4 regions of the Telluria sp. ZT3P25 genome follow, and region 1 is predicted to be linked to each of the others. Evidence: predicted binding sites of a transcription regulator. Region 1 holds the regulator's gene; each other region holds the start of a gene.

Region 1 (4,101 bases):
AGCACGCTGGTCGTCAAGGGCCTGCAGAAAAGCTATGGCAAGCGCCTGGTCGTGCGCGACGTGTCGCTCGACGTCGAATGCGGCGAGGTGGTGGGTTTGCTGGGCCCGAACGGCGCCGGCAAGACCACCTCGTTCTACATGATCGTCGGCCTGGTGCCGTCGGATGCCGGCTCGATCAGCATCAACGGCACCGACATCACCAGCCTGCCGATCCATCGCCGCGCGGTGCTCGGCCTGTCGTATCTGCCGCAGGAAGCGTCGGTGTTTCGCAAGCTGACGGTGGAAGAAAACATCCGCGCCGTGCTCGAACTGCAGAAGGTCGACGGCAAGTCGCTGACCAAAGCGCAGATCGGCGAGCGGCTCGACAACTTGCTGGCCGACCTGCAGATCGAAAAGCTGCGCGAGAACCCGGCGCTGTCGCTGTCGGGCGGCGAGCGGCGCCGCGTGGAGATCGCACGCGCACTGGCCACCAATCCGCGCTTCGTGCTGCTCGATGAACCCTTTGCCGGTGTCGACCCGATCGCCGTGATCGAGATCCAGCGCATCGTGCGCTTCCTCAAGGAGCGCAAGATCGGCGTCCTGATCACCGACCATAATGTGCGCGAGACGCTTGGCATCTGCGACCGCGCCTACATCATCAATCAGGGCGCGGTGCTCGCATCCGGCCGTCCCGACGATATCATCGCCGACGAGTCGGTGCGCCGCGTGTACCTTGGTGAACATTTCCGCATGTAAGCCATGACCAATTGATGAAACAGTCCCTTCAGCTCCGCACTTCGCAGCACCTGGCGCTCACGCCACAGCTGCAGCAATCGATCCGGTTGCTGCAGCTGTCGACGCTCGAACTGCACCAGGAGATCGAGCAGATACTGGGCGATAACCCGCTGCTCGAAAGGCTCGACGATCCGCTCGATCATTCGGTGCGCTTGCTGGCCGATGGGGCCATCAACAATGCGCCGGCATCCGGCGAGGCGCCACCGGCGCCGGGCCAGCAGGCCGAAGGTGAAGGCAGCGCGCCGGCCGAAGGCGAGGGCGCTGAAGGCGGCGCGGTCGATGGCGACCGGCCCGACAACGAGTGGAGCGAAGGCAGCGGCGCGTCGTCCGGCAGCAGTAGCAGCAGCGACGACGAAGACGGCCGCCCGCAGCTGGAGGCGTGCGCCATCACGCTGCGCGAACACCTGATGGAACAGGTGCGCGAAACGCTGCTCTCGACCCGCGATCGCGCACTGGCCGAACTGGTGATCGACGCGCTCGACGACAACGGTTACCTGGACGAGCCGCTCGACGACATCCACTCGCGGCTGCCCGAAGAACTCGAGGTCGATCTCGACGAACTGCGCTGCGCGCTGGCGATGGTGCAGAGCATGGACCCGGTGGGCGTGGGCGCGCGCAGCGCGGCCGAATGCCTGGCGCTGCAGATCCGGCGCATGCCGGGCGTGCCGATGGTCACGCGCCGCATGGCGCTGAAGATCGTCGAAGGCTACCTGACCTGGTTCGCGCAGCGCGAATACAGCAAGCTGAAAAAAGCGCTCGATTGCGACGACGAAGACCTGCGCGAAGTGCAGGCTGTGGTCCGCCAGTGCAATCCGCATCCGGGCGCCGCGTTCGCGTCGAACGTGTCGGATTACGTGGTGCCGGACGTGATCGTGCGGCGCGCGAAGAATGGCTGGGCGGTCACGCTGAACCCGGACGTGATGCCGCGCCTGCGCGTGAACAGCCTGTACGCCACGATGCTCAAGCAGGGCCGCAGCGAGAGCCAGATGGGCGCGCAGATGCAAGAGGCGAAGTGGCTCATCAAGAACATGCGCCAGCGTTTCGACACGATTCTGCGTGTGGCCGAGGCGATTGTCGAGCGCCAGCGCAACTTTTTCAGCCACGGCGCGGTTGCCATGCGGCCCCTTGTTTTGCGCGAGATAGCTGATACACTAGGTCTGCACGAGAGCACCATCTCTCGTGTCACAACCCAGAAATACATGCTGACCCCGCACGGCATGTTCGAGTTGAAGTATTTCTTCGGCAGCCACGTTGCCACCGAAGCGGGAGGCGAAGCATCCTCAACGGCAATCCGTGCGCTCATCGCACAATTGACAGGAGCAGAAGACCCTAAGAATCCATTATCCGACAGCAAGATCGCGGAAATGCTCGGGGAACAAGGCATGGTCATTGCGCGCAGGACGGTCGCAAAATACCGTGAAGCGCTCAAGATCCCCCCCGTCAGTCTCCGCAAAGCCTTGTAACAACGCCGCTCATACAGTCTGTGCCTTCAGCTCCTGTGTGGTGCAAGCGACGTGACATCTTCAAAGGAGTGTGTATGAACCTCACCATCAGTGGTCACCATCTCGAAGTAACCCCTGCCATCCGTGAATACGTTCAGAATAAGCTGGAACGCATTATTCGCCATTTCGATCAAGTCATAGATACCCACGTCTTCCTGGCCGTCGATAACCTCACTGAAAAAGAAAAAAGGCAAAAAGCTGAAATCAATGTCCAGGTGTCGGGCAAGACCCTGCACGTGGCGAGCGTCGCGCAAGACCTGTATGCCGCGATCGACATGTTGATGGATAAACTGGATCGACAAATCCTGAAGCACAAGCAGATGCTCAAAGACCATAACCGCACAGCGATCAAACGCCTGGACGTCGACGAAGCCGACGTCGCTGTCGCCTGATCGAGCGCAGGTCACCACCGCCAGGGGCGTCTTTTCGGGACGCCCTTTTTGCATCCCGCTGCCGGTAAAATACGTGTTTCCTTTCGATGGATCACGCCATGTCCGAACACGTCCTGACCCGCATCGCCAACCGCACCGGCATCATCACGCTAGACCGTCCCAAGGCGCTCAATTCGCTGTCACTGGACATGGTGCGCGCGCTGACCGCGATCCTGCTCGACTGGCAGCGTGACGCTGCCGTCGATGCGGTCGTGATCACCAGCAGCAGCGAAAAAGCACTGTGCGCGGGCGGCGATATCCGCTTCTTCCACGAGGTCGGCAACGCCTCGCCGCAAGGCGGCAGCGCACTGCTCGAGGATTTCTTCACCGAAGAATACGCGCTGAATCACCTGATCCATTTTTATCCGAAACCGTATATCGCGCTGATGGATGGCGTGGTCATGGGCGGGGGCATGGGCATCGCGCAGGGCGGCCCCGATTGCGGCCTGCGCATCGTCACCGAGCGCACCAAGATGGCGATGCCCGAGGTGAATATCGGCCTGTTCCCCGATGTCGGCGGCAGCCATTTTCTGTCGCACGCGCCGGGGCAATTGGGGATGTTCCTGGGCTTGACCGGCTTGACGATCGGCGCGGCCGACGCGCTGTATGTGGGCCTGGCCGACGTGTTCGTGCCGGGCGCCGACCTGCCGGCGTTGCAGGCGCTGATCGAGGCGACGGCAGGCGCGGATCTGCCGGCGGCGATCCGCGAGTTTGCCACGGCGCACCCCGGCGAGAGCGAATTGCAAGCCAACCGCGCGCGCATCGATGCGCACTTTGGCGCGGATTCGGTGGCGGCAATCATGGCCTCGCTCGAGGGTGACGACACGCCATTCGCGCAGAAGGCATTGAATGCAATGCGTCAGCGCTCGCCATTGATGATGTGCGTGACGCGCGAGCTGCTGCTGCGCGGCGCATCGCTCGATGTCGCCGACTGTCTGCGCCTGGAGCGCTCGCTGGTGCGCCGCAACTTCGAGCATGGCGAGGTGCTCGAAGGCGTGCGCGCGCTCGTCATCGACAAGGACAATGCGCCGCAATGGAATCCGCCATCGCTCGACCTCGTGACCGATGCGATGGTGGCGCACTTCTTTGCGCCGGTGTGGCCGGTGCATGCGCATCCGCTACGGCATCTCGCGTAAGCGTCTCCATGCATATCCGTTTGCGCGTGACTTTTCGTGCAGGCGGTGCAAACATCGTGGCTTCATGAACCGATGAGGAACCCCGATGCGCATGACCGCCTTGCTGTTGTCGATGACCTTGTGCGGCAGCGCCGCCGCCCAGGCCTGGCAGCCTGACTTCAATGCGGGCGCATTCAAGGGACCGGCCTCCGGGCCTGCCAATGAGGTGCTGGTATTGGGCTCCCCCCATCTGTCGCAATTGCCGAAAACCTTCCAGGC
Region 2 (4,101 bases), on a different contig from region 1:
TGGCCTGAAACACACTATTTGTCATTCCCATCCCGGTTGGTCGCAAGGGCACGCTATTGTAGATGCGCCCGACTATACCCCAAGGAATATAAACCCCAAGCAACAAAAAACGCGGGGAAAGCATGGCTTTCCCCGCGTTTGTTCTACCCGCCAGGCTGGCGCGATGCACATCCGCGCCAGCCTGGATAGACCGATTACGACGAGTAGTACATGTCGAATTCGGCTGGGTGCGGGGTCATGCGCATGCGCTGGACTTCCTGCATCTTCAGTTCGATGTAGGCATCGATCATGCTGTCGCTGAACACGCCGCCACGGGTCAGGAACTCGCGGTCTTCGTTCAGGGCGTCCAGCGCTTCTTCCAGCGATGCGCACACCGTCGGGATCAGCTTGTCTTCTTCAGGCGGCAGATGGTACAGGTCTTTGGTTGCCGCTTCGCCCGGGTGGATCTTGTTCTGGATACCATCCAGACCGGCCATCATCAGTGCTGCGAAGCACAGGTAGACGTTCGCCAGTGGATCCGGGAAACGCGTCTCGATGCGGCGGCCTTTCGGGTTCGCCACGTGCGGGATGCGGATCGAGGCCGAACGGTTACGGGCCGAATACGCCAGCTTGACCGGGGCTTCGAAGCCTGGCACCAGGCGCTTGTACGAGTTGGTGCCTGGATTGGTGATCGCGTTCAGGGCGCGGGCGTGCTTGATGATGCCGCCGATGTAGAACAGGGCGGTATCCGACAGACCTGCATAGCCGTCGCCTGCGAACAGGTTCTTGCCATCTTTCCAGATCGACTGGTGCACGTGCATGCCCGAGCCGTTGTCGCCTGCCATTGGCTTTGGCATGAAGGTCGCGGTCTTGCCGTAGCTATGGGCCACGTTCCAGATCACGTATTTCATGTTCTGGGTCCAGTCGGCGCGCTCGATCAGGGTCGAGAACTTGGTGCCGATTTCATTCTGGCCGGCGCCGGCAACTTCATGGTGGTGCACTTCGACCGGAATGCCCATCGATTCGAGGATCAGGCACATTTCGGAGCGCATGTCCTGGAACGAGTCGACTGGTGGCACTGGGAAATAGCCGCCCTTCACGCCTGGACGGTGACCGCTGTTGCCGCCTTCGAATTCCTTGTCGGTCGACCACGATGCTTCTTCGGAGTCGATCTTGACGAAGCAACCCGACATGTCCAGCTTCCAGCGCACGGCGTCGAAGATGAAGAATTCCGGCTCTGGACCGAAGTAGGCGGTGTCGCCGATGCCCGACGATTTCAGGTAGGCTTCAGCGCGCTTGGCGATCGAACGCGGATCGCGGTCGTAGCCCTTGCCGTCCGATGGCTCGATGACGTCGCACTGCATGAACAGCGTGGTCTCTTCCATGAACGGGTCGATATTGGCGGTGTTTGCATCCGGAATCAGGAGCATGTCCGATGCTTCAATACCTTTCCAGCCGGCGATCGACGAACCGTCGAAGGCGTGACCGGATTCGAATTTGTCCAGGTCGAAGTGCGACACCGGGACCGTGACGTGCTGTTCCTTGCCGCGGGTATCGGCGAAGCGTAAATCAACGAATTTGACTTCGTTGTCCTTGACCATTTGCATTACATCTGCGGCGGACTTTGCCATTCGGAATCTCCTAATTGAAAAAAGGATGTCAGTCTATGCGAACCGACAACTTGCATCATGTTGAAGCACAAATTGTGCCAACTGCGTTGCGAACCGGGGTGCTAACTTCTGTGCATGACGACATGCGCAAATCGTTCTTGGGCAATGGGCTAGTTTACCCATAAAATCGCCTCGGCCGGGGGCATCCTCGAAGATTTACCTGCGTGTCGATCTGCACCAGCAAAGCGCAATTCTACGTGCTTGCACCAAATCGGCGCACAACGCTGCGCGCCAGAATGGTGCATTGCGAATGACGAACCAACAATGGGCACCACGAACATGACTAAAGAACAAATTCTCACGGCGGCGCGCCAGCGTGGCGCTGGCCAGCCCTACGCTGGTGCAGTCACGCCTCAGGAAGCCTACGACCTGCTCCAGAGCGGCGCCGACGTCAAGCTCGTCGACGTGCGCACCAACGCCGAACGCGACTGGGTGGGGCGCGTCGCGATCGACGGCGCGCAGCATCTGGCCGTGCAGTGGGCAACCTATCCCGGCGGCGCGCCCAATCCCGACTTCGTCGCGCAGCTCGAACAGGTGGCCGGCAAGGACGACGTGCTGCTGTTCCTGTGCCGCTCGGGCGTACGCTCGCGCCACAGCGCACGCGTCGCAACCGAACTGGGCTATGCAAACGCCTTCGACATCCTGGAAGGGTTCGAAGGCGATCGCGATGGCGACGGCCACCGCAAGACGATCGGCGGCTGGTGCACGGCCGGCCTGCCGTGGGTCGGCGCCTGAGCTAGTTGGCGCTGCCCGGGTTCGGCAGCACCATCAGCTCCAGCCCGGACGCCGTCCCCGGCGCGTGATACACGCGCTGGGTCGCCTTCCTGAAGTCGCCTGGCTGTGCGTCAGGAATGCGCATGAACGTTTGCGGATTCAGGTCGATCAGCGGAAACCACGAGCTCTGCACCTGCACCATGATCCGGTGGCCGCGCCGGAAGGTGTGGTTCACCTGGCCCAGTTCATACTTGATTGGCTCGACCTTGCCCGGCACGAATGGCTCGGGCTTCTCATAGCTGTTGCGGAACTTGCCGCGCAGCGGGTTGCCACGCACCAGTTGCTGGAAGCCGCCCAGGCTCACCGCGGGCGGGCCGACATCGCCGCCCCGCTCGCCTGCCGGGGTCGGGAAGCTGGCCGGGTAGACATCGATCAGCTTGACGACCCAGTCGGCATCGGTGCCGCTCGTGGACACGAACAGCCTGGGCGTGACCGGCCCGGCAACCGTCACATCCTCTTCCAGCACGGCGCTCTGGTACACCAGCACATCGGGCCGGGTGGCAGCGAAGCGCTGGTCCGACACCATGTATTCGCGCGGCACGCCCAGCGCCGGGTAACCGATGTACGGCACCGGGCGCGCCGGATCGGCCACGTATTCGTCGAAACCTGCGCCCGTGGTCGTGCTCATCGTCGCGGCCGGCTGCTGCCAGCCCAGCGTGCCATTCACGCCAAAGTACAGCGTGCGCGCCTTGGCCGGCTTGGGCGGCCAAGCGTCGTACTGGCGCCAGACATTCGTGCCCGTTTCGAACACGGTCACCGGCGCCAGCGTCTTGCCCGGCTTGACGCCCTTCAGGTGCTGCTCGAAGAACGGGAACTGGACCTCGCGCCGGAACCATTCGCTTGTTTTCGCGTCGAACTTGACGTGGCCAAGCCGGGCGCCATCGCCGCGCGCCCAGCCGCCGTGCACCCACGGGCCCACCACAAGCGCATGGTTGCCGCCCTTGTTCTGCGCTTCCAGCGCGCGGTGCACGATGAACGGGCCGGCCGCGTCTTCGGCATCGAACCAGCCGCCCACCGTCAGCACGGCCGCCTTGACGTTCTTGATGTGCGGGCCGATGGCGCGCTCTTTCCAGAAGCTGTCATAGGTATCGTGCTCGATGTTCGGCATGAACAGTTCGCGCTGCGTGGCGGTCATCGTGGCGGCGATGTTTGCCAGCGTGCGGTGCTTCAGAAAATAATCGTAGCCGTCGGCCACGCCATAATCGAATTCGCTGCCGGTCTTTGGCAGCGGAGTCGGGTTTGGCGCCGCCGTGAAGGCCGCATAAAAGTCGAAGTTGGCGGCCAGCTTGAAGGCGCCACCGTGGTATGAATCGTCGCCCATGTACAGGTCGGCAATCGGTGCCTGGGGCGAGGCGGCCTTGATCGCCGGGTGCGAATCGATCACGCTGGCAGCAGCGTAGAAGCCCGGGTAGCTGATGCCCCAGATGCCGACTTTACCGTTGTTGTTCGGGATATTCTTGAGCAGCCACGTTACCGTGTCGTGCATGTCATCGCTCTCGCGGCCCTCGCCTTTTGCCAGCTTACCCTTGCCGTGCGGCGTCATTTCCTGCCACGCACCTTCGGACATGTAGCGGCCACGTACGTCCTGGCTCACGAAGATGTAACCCGCTTCCTCGAATTCGCGCGATGGCCCCAGCGACTCGGGCAGCCAGTCCACGCCATAGCGCAGTTCGCCTTC
Region 3 (4,101 bases), on a different contig from region 1:
ACGGCCAGCGAATGGTCGACCACGAGCTGCGTCGGCACCACCGGGTTCACCAGCGCGGGGTCGCCCCCTTGCAGCGCGATGGCGTCGCGCAGGCCCGCCAGGTCGACCAGCGCCGTCTGGCCGAGGATGTCGTGGCAAACCACGCGCGCCGGAAACCACGGAAAATCGAGGTCGCGCTTGCGCTCGATGAGCTGCTTCAGCGAATCGCGCAGGGTCGCCGGCGCGCAGCGGCGCACGAGATTTTCGGCCAGCACGCGCGACGTGTAGGGCAGCGTGGCGTAGGCGCCAGGCGCGATCGCGTCGACGGCGGCGCGGGTGTCGAAGTAGTCGAGCTCCGTGCCCGGCAGTGATGTGCGGTAATCGGTATTCATGGCGTTACTTGCGCTCTGCCAGCGGCACGAACTGCAGATCTTCCGGCCCCACGTAGTTGGCGCTTGGGCGGATGATCTTGTTGTCGATGCGCTGCTCGATGACGTGCGCCGCCCAGCCGGACGTGCGCGCGATGACGAACAGCGGCGTGAACATCGCCGTCGGCACGCCCATCATGTGGTACGACACGGCCGAGAACCAGTCCAGGTTCGGGAACATCTTTTTCACGTCCCACATCACCGTCTCGAGGCGCTCGGCGATGTCGAACATCTTCATCGAGCCGCCCTCTTCCGACAAGGTGCGCGCCACTTCCTTGATGACCTTGTTGCGCGGGTCCGAGATCGTGTAGACCGGATGGCCGAAGCCGATCACGACTTCCTTGTTGGCCACGCGGTTGCGGATATCGGCTTCGGCTTCGTCCGGGTTGTCATAGCGCTTCTGGATGTCGTGCGCGACTTCGTTGGCGCCGCCGTGCTTCGGTCCGCGCAGCGCGCCGATCGCGCCCGTGATGGCCGAGTGGATGTCCGAGCCGGTACCGGCGATCACGCGGGCGGTGAAGGTCGACGCATTGAATTCGTGTTCGGCGTACAGGATCAGCGACGTGTGCATCGCGCGCACCCACGATTCTTTTGGCGCAAAGCCATGCAGCAGGTGCAGGAAGTGGCCGCCGATCGAATCGTCGTCGGTATTCACGTCGATGCGTTTGCCGCTGTGGCTGAAGTGGTACCAGTACAGCAGCATCGAGCCGAACGACGCCATCAGGCGGTCGGCGATATCGCGCGCACCGTTGATGTGGTGATCGTCCTTCTCGGGCAGCGTGCACCCCAGGACCGACACGCCCGTGCGCATCACGTCCATCGGATGGGCATTGGCCGGCAACGCTTCGAGCGCGCTTTTCAGCGCCTGCGGCAGGCCGCGCAGCGAGCGCAGTTTGGCCTTGTAGCCGCGCAGTTCGCCGTCGTTCGGCAGCTTGCCGTGCACCAGCAGGTAGGCGATTTCCTCGAATTCGCTGGTAGTGGCGATGTCGAGGATATCGTAGCCGCGGTAATGCAGGTCGTTGCCCGATTTGCCCACCGAGCACAGCGCGGTATTGCCGGCGGCGACACCGGACAGGGCGACGGATTTCTTCGGTTTGAAGGTCGGGTTTTCCATGTTCTGCGTAGTCATCTAGGGTCTCCTTACTTGACTTTGTTCTGGGCAAACAGCGCATCGAGCTTCTGCTCGTAGCTGTGGTAATCGATGCGATCATACAGTTCGGCGCGCGTCTGCATCGTGTCCAGCACGTGCTGCTGCGTGCCGTCGCGGCGGATCGCGGCATACACGTTTTCGGCGGCCTTGTTCATCGCGCGAAACGCCGACAGCGGATACAGCACCAGGCCAACACCAGCGCCAGCCAGTTCGTCGACGGTAAACAGCGGCGTCGCGCCGAACTCGGTGATATTGGCCAGCACCGGCACCTTGACGGCGTCGGCGAAGCGCTTGTACATGTCGAGCGTCGTCATCGCTTCCGGAAAAATCATGTCGGCGCCCGCTTCGACACACGCCACGGCGCGTTCGATCGCTGCGTCCAGGCCTTCGACGGCCAGCGCATCGGTGCGAGCCATGATCACGAAGTCGTCATCCAGACGCGCGTCAGCAGCGGCGCGGATGCGGTCGACCATTTCTTCCTTGCTGACGATTTCCTTGCCCGGCCGGTGGCCGCAGCGCTTGGCGCCGACCTGGTCTTCGATGTGGCAGGCCGCCGCGCCGGCCTTGGAAAGCGAACGGACGGTGCGCGCGACATTGAAGGCCGAGGCGCCAAAGCCGGTGTCGACGTCCACCAGCAGCGGCAGGTCGCACACATCGGTGATGCGGCGCACGTCGACCAGCACGTCGTCGAGATTCGAGATGCCCAGGTCAGGCAGACCAAGCGAGCCGGCAGCAACGCCGCCGCCGGACAGGTAGATGGCCTTGAAGCCGGCGCGCTTGGCCAGCAGTGCGTGGTTGGCATTGATTGCGCCCACGACTTGCAGCGGGGATTCATCCAGGATCGCCTGACGGAAGGCGGCGCCTGCGGAAAGTGTGCTCATGCTGGTCCTTTGTGATTGCGGTAAGAGATCAGGCCAGGGATTGCAAGCACCGTGCCAGAGCGCCTCGACCTGTCCCTTACCGCAATTTCAAGGACTTACATGCGATCAGCGCCCTTTCCAGTGGCTGTACGAGATTCCGGATGTTTCATCATGAAATCCGGATTGAAACATGAAACACATGAATTTAGCTTACACCAGCCACAGCCCAGCGCCACTGACCTGCGCATCGATCACGTCTTGCTGCCCGATCCAGCTGCCGATCAGTTCAGCACGTGAAGCGGTCGCCAGTTGCGCGACCCACCCCGCGCTACCGCCGACTGCGTCCGCATCCAGGTCCGAGTTGGCATACAGCGCCGCCACGAACTGGGTGTCCGACAAGGCACCATAGCGCGCCGCGAACTCGTCCGAGCCGACAAAGCCTGCCACCAGGTCGGACTTGTCCAGGCCACTGGTGGCCCAGTCATTGAAGCCATCGAGATCGCCGCTACGATCGAGCACGGTCTGGTACAGCAGCCCCACAGACCTGAGCGTGCCCGCGTCGACCTGGGTGAACCGGAGATCGACCGTGCCATTGCTGAATGCGCCCTGCTCGATACCGAGCAACGTGTCGATGTCGCCGGTGGCCGCATCCACCGCCCGCACCGCTGTCGCGCCGAGCACGAAGCGCGTGGCGGCCAGCGCGCCGGCGTAGACGACGGTATCGGTGCCGTCGCCACCGACCAGCAAGTCATTGCCGGCGCCGCCATCCAGACGATCATCACCGCTGGCGGCGAGCCAGCCGTTTTCAGCGTTGACGCTGGAGGCAGCAATGACCAGGTCAGGACCCTGCAGCGCCCGGTGTTCGGTGCTGGCAGCAAAGCCGAGCAGCACGTCAGCGCGCGTGAGAAGCCCTTGCGCCAGCTGGCCGCTCCAGAATGCGAACCCCTGCGCGTCGGGCAAGCGACCCAGCACTTGGCTGTAGAGCGTCGACACGAACGCATCATCGGTCAGCGCATTCGTGCCACGCGCGGCCCACTCGGTCGAGGCGATGATGCCACGCGCCACGGACGCGGCATTGTTGCCATTGTTCAGGTAGAAGTTCAGGCCGTCGATGTCGGGTGCGCGGTCAAACGCTGCCTGATACAGCAGCGCCATGTCCACCAGGCTGTCGCGCGGGGCCGCAAGAAACGCAAGGTCGGCATCGCTGGCATCCAGCTGCGCGAGGGTAAGCGTGGCCGGCCGCCCCCCGGCGAACACCGTTTCGGCATGGACGGCGCCGAGCGCGCCGTCGCCCTCGATCGTGAATTGCCAGGCACCGCGCACGCTATTGCCGCCCTGCAGCACATCGTCGCCGCTGCCCCCGCGCAGGCTGTCGTTGCCGATGCCGCCCACCACCAGATCGGCACCGCTGCCGCCATCGAGCAGGTCATTGCCGCCGGCACTGCCGATGATGTCGTTGCCGCCGCCGCCGAACAGCTGGTCGTCGCCGGCGCCGAGATACATGTTCTGGACGGCGTCATCGCCGATCACGATGTTCTCGCCCGCTCCGCCGCGCAAGGTGACCGCACCGACGATCGCGGCGAACTGTACTTCGTTGAGCTCGATGGTCGCATTCGTGGGCAGACGGGTCGTATCGATGACCAGACCAATCGCGGCGCCGCCCGAGGCATCGCCCGTGATGGCG
Region 4 (4,101 bases), on a different contig from region 1:
AATGTCCTGATTGACTTGCGTAACAACGGCGGCGGCTCGCTGACCGAGGCTGTCGAACTGACCGGCCTGTTCATCGACAAGGGCCCGGTCGTCATGCAGCGCACGGCCGAAGGGCGCGTCGAAGTCGAAAGCGACGTCAAGGCCGGCCTGGCGTGGGATGGCCCGATGGGCGTGCTGATCAACCGCGGTTCGGCCTCGGCGTCCGAGATTTTCGCGGCGGCGATCCAGGATTACGGTCGCGGCCTCGTGATTGGCGAGCCAAGCTTCGGCAAGGGCACGGTCCAGACGCTGATCGACCTCGACCGCTTCGCACCGGGTGAAAAAGCCCGCTACGGCGAGCTGAAGATGACGATCGCCCAGTTCTTCCGCATCAATGGTGGCACCACGCAGCTGCGCGGCGTGACGCCGGACATCAAGCTGCCGGTCATGACCGACCTCGACAGCTTTGGCGAATCGTCGTACGACAATGCGTTGCCATGGGTGGCGATCAAGCCGGCCACCTACATGCCGGCGGGCGATCTGAAAGAACTGGTGGCACCGCTGCAGCAACGGCATGAAGCGCGTATCGCCAAGGACAAGGATTTCCAGTTCCTGCAAGAAGATATCGCCGAGGTACTCAAGCTGCGCAAGGAAAACGTGATCTCGCTGAACGAAGCCGTGCGCCGCAAGGAACGCGACACGCAGGATGCCCGTTCGAAGCTGCGTGAAGCCCGCCTGGGCGGCACGTCGGTGACGCCGGACGAACCTGCCAGCGGTCCGGGCAGCAAGGAAAAGCGCGCCGAAACGCCGGATCCGACCAAGGCCAAGAAATCGGTCGTCGCCATGCGCGGCGCAGCGCGCCAGGATGACGGTCTGCAGGCAGACGAGCGTAATCTGCAATCCGAACTGGCGGCCGAGAAAGCTGCCAAGGATGCCAAGGACGTCATGCTGCAAGAAACGGCCAACATCCTGGCAGACGAGGTCGGGATGCTCAAGACGGATGTTCGGATGGCGTCGCGCGTGATGCCGTATATGGTGGTCGTTCCAACAGCTGGGGCAACTGCCAGCGCCACCGCCACCGCCAAGTAAATTTCTCACATCAGGGAGGCGGTTTGCGCCGTTGCTGATCGAGGCCGCATCTTTCGGGATGCGGCCTTTTTCGTTGGCGCAGTCAGCGTTATCTGTTGATGACCCTGGTTGCAATGCAAAGCAGGTGCTCTGGTCATCGGAAAGCAGTGGTGTGGTGCGCGCCGACCCGATCTGCCACCTTGCGTACTGGAACTGAGTTCAACAGCCCGTGCGAATACGTGAACCATTTGGCCTTCAACCTGAGCCGCGTTAGCTGACACTCGCTGCGCCTTTTTGCATGAACCGTCATTGTCATGGGTGTCAATGACAAAATTGCATGACAATTGCTATAAATTTATCAAGGTTGCTTTTTGGATTGTGGTTTGATACACATCATTTGTCCGCAATAAATCCGAGAATTGTTCTCTTTATCCGCATCTAGGTAGAATAAAACAGATGTAATTGGCTCAAATAAAGCACGCACAATTTGATCGCAACCATTAGTTGGGTTTCCATAACGCATGCTAGGATGGCTTCGTGCTTGTAAAAAGAATAAATCTTTAATTTTCTAGGAGTTACTTTTATGTCAATTCGCCACCTTGTTGTTGCTTCGCTTCTGATCTCCGCCGGGGTAGCCCAGGCTGATGTCGTCTCTTCGACCTCGCAGCCTGCGTTCCAGAGCGGCTGGACCTCGGGTAACGGTTCCAGCGTGATCGGCTCCGGCGTGCTCGGTAGCGGTGTCAGCCTGGTTGGCGGCATTGCACATAATGCAAACTCGGACCTGACATCGGCACTGGTCGGCAAGGCCAGCGCAAGCCTGTCGCAATCGGATGCCCAGAAGCTGTTCGTGCAACAAGGCATTGACGCCAGCTACGTGCTCAGCGCAGGCAACGGCCTGCTGGCGGCGCGCTTCGGCAATTCGGCGGCGGTGATCAATGACGGCGACGGTGTCAAGATCGTGCAAGGACAAACGGGCCAGAGCGGTGGCAGCGCGACTGCGCCAGCCGCTGGCGGCTCGACCGGCGGTGGTGCAGCAGTCGGTGGCAGTACTGCACCTGCACCTGCAGCCGGAAGTAGCGGCAACGGCAGCGTCGACGTCAGCCTGCCGCCTGTCACCGGTGACACGGGCGGTGGCAATGCGACCCAGCCAGGGTCGGAGCCGGTCGCAGCAGTGCCTGCCGCCGATCCAAGCCTGATCCTGCCAAATGACATCAACGAAGTACCAGAGCCAGGCACGATTGCACTGATGCTTGCTGGCCTGGCCGGCGTTGGCATGATCGGTCGCCGCCGCAAGGCTGGTTAAGCCAGCCGGACCGGCACTACAGAGTGGTCTGCCGGCCGCTCACCAACGCATGGCGCCAGCCTGTTCTGGCGCCATGCGCATTTGGGCGCCATCGTATTGCCCCGGGTTTGTCAGTCTGCAATCCGCTTGATCATCGCACTGCTGTCATTTCGCCATCGTTCGCGGGTGACATTGACGCCAAAAGCCGACACATTTTAATTCCTTGAGTCAATTTTTATTCTTTCTGGCATAGAATCTACGCTGCAAGAATTTAATCAAGGAACGGTATGGCAAGGCCAGAGAAAGTGCGTCTCGGCGAAGTATTGATGCAACAAAAGCTGTTGAGCGAAGAGCAACTTCAACAGGCGCTGGCAGACCAGAAACGCACTGGCCGCAAGCTGGGGCGGGTGTTCGTTGAGAGCGGCTTCGTCACCGAAGACCAGATCTCGGGCGCACTGGCGCGCCAGCTCGATATTCCATATATCAACCTCAAGTTCTACAACATCAATGCCGATCTAGTGCGCCTGCTACCGGAAACGGCCGCGCGCCGTTTTCGCGCGCTGGTGCTGGAAGACCGCGGTGAAGCGATGCTGGTGGGTGTATCCGACCCCACCGACCTGTTCGCGTATGACGAGATCGCGCGCCTGATCAAGAAGGGCGTCGAGCTGGCCGTGGTCAACGAGACCGAGGTGCTGGGCGCGATCGACCGCATTTACCGCCGCACTGGCGAGATCACTGGCCTGGCGCGCGAGGTCGAGGCCGATCTGGGCGACGTGTCCATCGACTTCGGCGCGCTGGCCGCGAACCCTGGCCTCGAAGAAGCACCGATCGTCAAGCTGCTGCAATCGGTGTTCGATGACGCGGCGCAGGTGCGCGCGTCGGACATCCACATCGAGCCACAGGACGGACGCCTGCAAATTCGTTTTCGTATCGACGGCGTGTTGCACCTGCAGACCGAGGCCGACCTCAAGGTGGCCACGCCGCTGGCGCTGCGCCTCAAGCTGATGGCCGACCTGGACATCTCCGAAAAACGTCTGCCGCAGGATGGCCGCTTTGCCGTCAAGGTGCGCAACCAGCGCATCGACGTGCGTATCTCGACGATGCCGACGCAGTACGGCGAATCGGTCGTCATGCGTCTGTTGAACCAGGGTGGCACCACGCTGCGCCTGGACGCGATCGGCATGCCGGCGCGCCTGGTCGAGCGCTTTCGCGCAATTGTCGCGCGGCCGAACGGCCTGGTGCTGGTCACCGGGCCGACCGGTAGCGGCAAGACGACGACGCTCTACAGCGCGCTGGCCGAACTCAATTCGGTCGAGAAAAAACTCATCACGGTCGAAGACCCGGTCGAATACCGCCTGTCGGGCATCAACCAGGTCCAGGTCAATGACAAGATCGAGCTGTCCTTTGCGCGCGTGCTGCGCTCGGCGCTGCGGCAAGACCCGGACATTGTGCTGGTGGGCGAGATGCGTGACCAGGAAACCGCGCAGATCGGTCTGCGCGCCGCAATGACGGGTCACCTGGTGCTCTCGACGCTGCACACGAACGATGCGGCCAGCACGCCACTGCGCCTGATGGACATGGGCGTGCCGCGCTACATGGTCGGCGGCTCGCTGCAAGCGGTGCTGGCCCAGCGCCTGGTGCGCGTGATCTGCGAGAGCTGCACGGTCGACTACCAGCCGGCGGCGAACGAAGTCGAATGGCTGCGCTCGGAACTGAAGGAGCTGGCGGCGACCACGCGCTTCTTCCACGGCAAGGGCTGCTCGCACTGCAAC

Evidence for each region. Region 1 encodes sigma-54, which starts transcription at its own class of promoters, with help from an activator protein. Its sites were predicted from a motif close to TGGCANGNAANCTGCTTT; they were not measured.
Region 2: the regulator sigma-54 is predicted to act here: its motif matches at 1,673-1,690, upstream of glnA (type I glutamate--ammonia ligase).
Region 3: the regulator sigma-54 is predicted to act here: its motif matches at 2,478-2,495, upstream of prpB (methylisocitrate lyase).
Region 4: the regulator sigma-54 is predicted to act here: its motif matches at 1,381-1,398, upstream of AC56LY_RS06895 (PEP-CTERM sorting domain-containing protein).

Annotation. Positions count from the first base shown of each region.
Region 1 is NZ_JCASIJ010000002.1:781,533-785,633, forward strand. It holds gene lptB (LPS export ABC transporter ATP-binding protein) at 1-735, shown strand, start outside; gene AC56LY_RS22110 (RNA polymerase factor sigma-54) at 750-2,237, shown strand; gene hpf (ribosome hibernation-promoting factor, HPF/YfiA family) at 2,312-2,668, shown strand; gene AC56LY_RS22120 (enoyl-CoA hydratase/isomerase family protein) at 2,767-3,843, shown strand; gene AC56LY_RS22125 (DUF5694 domain-containing protein) at 3,929-4,101, shown strand, end outside.
Region 2 is NZ_JCASIJ010000001.1:453,361-457,461, reverse strand. It holds gene AC56LY_RS02090 (DUF4124 domain-containing protein) at 1-25, opposite strand, end outside; gene glnA (type I glutamate--ammonia ligase) at 195-1,610, opposite strand; gene AC56LY_RS02080 (rhodanese-like domain-containing protein) at 1,929-2,384, shown strand; gene AC56LY_RS02075 (CocE/NonD family hydrolase) at 2,386-4,101, opposite strand, start outside.
Region 3 is NZ_JCASIJ010000001.1:887,350-891,450, reverse strand. It holds gene acnD (Fe/S-dependent 2-methylisocitrate dehydratase AcnD) at 1-371, opposite strand, end outside; gene prpC (bifunctional 2-methylcitrate synthase/citrate synthase) at 376-1,521, opposite strand; gene prpB (methylisocitrate lyase) at 1,548-2,438, opposite strand; gene AC56LY_RS03920 (beta strand repeat-containing protein) at 2,628-4,101, opposite strand, start outside.
Region 4 is NZ_JCASIJ010000001.1:1,506,030-1,510,130, forward strand. It holds gene AC56LY_RS06890 (carboxy terminal-processing peptidase) at 1-1,068, shown strand, start outside; gene AC56LY_RS06895 (PEP-CTERM sorting domain-containing protein) at 1,631-2,350, shown strand; gene AC56LY_RS06900 (GspE/PulE family protein) at 2,617-4,101, shown strand, end outside.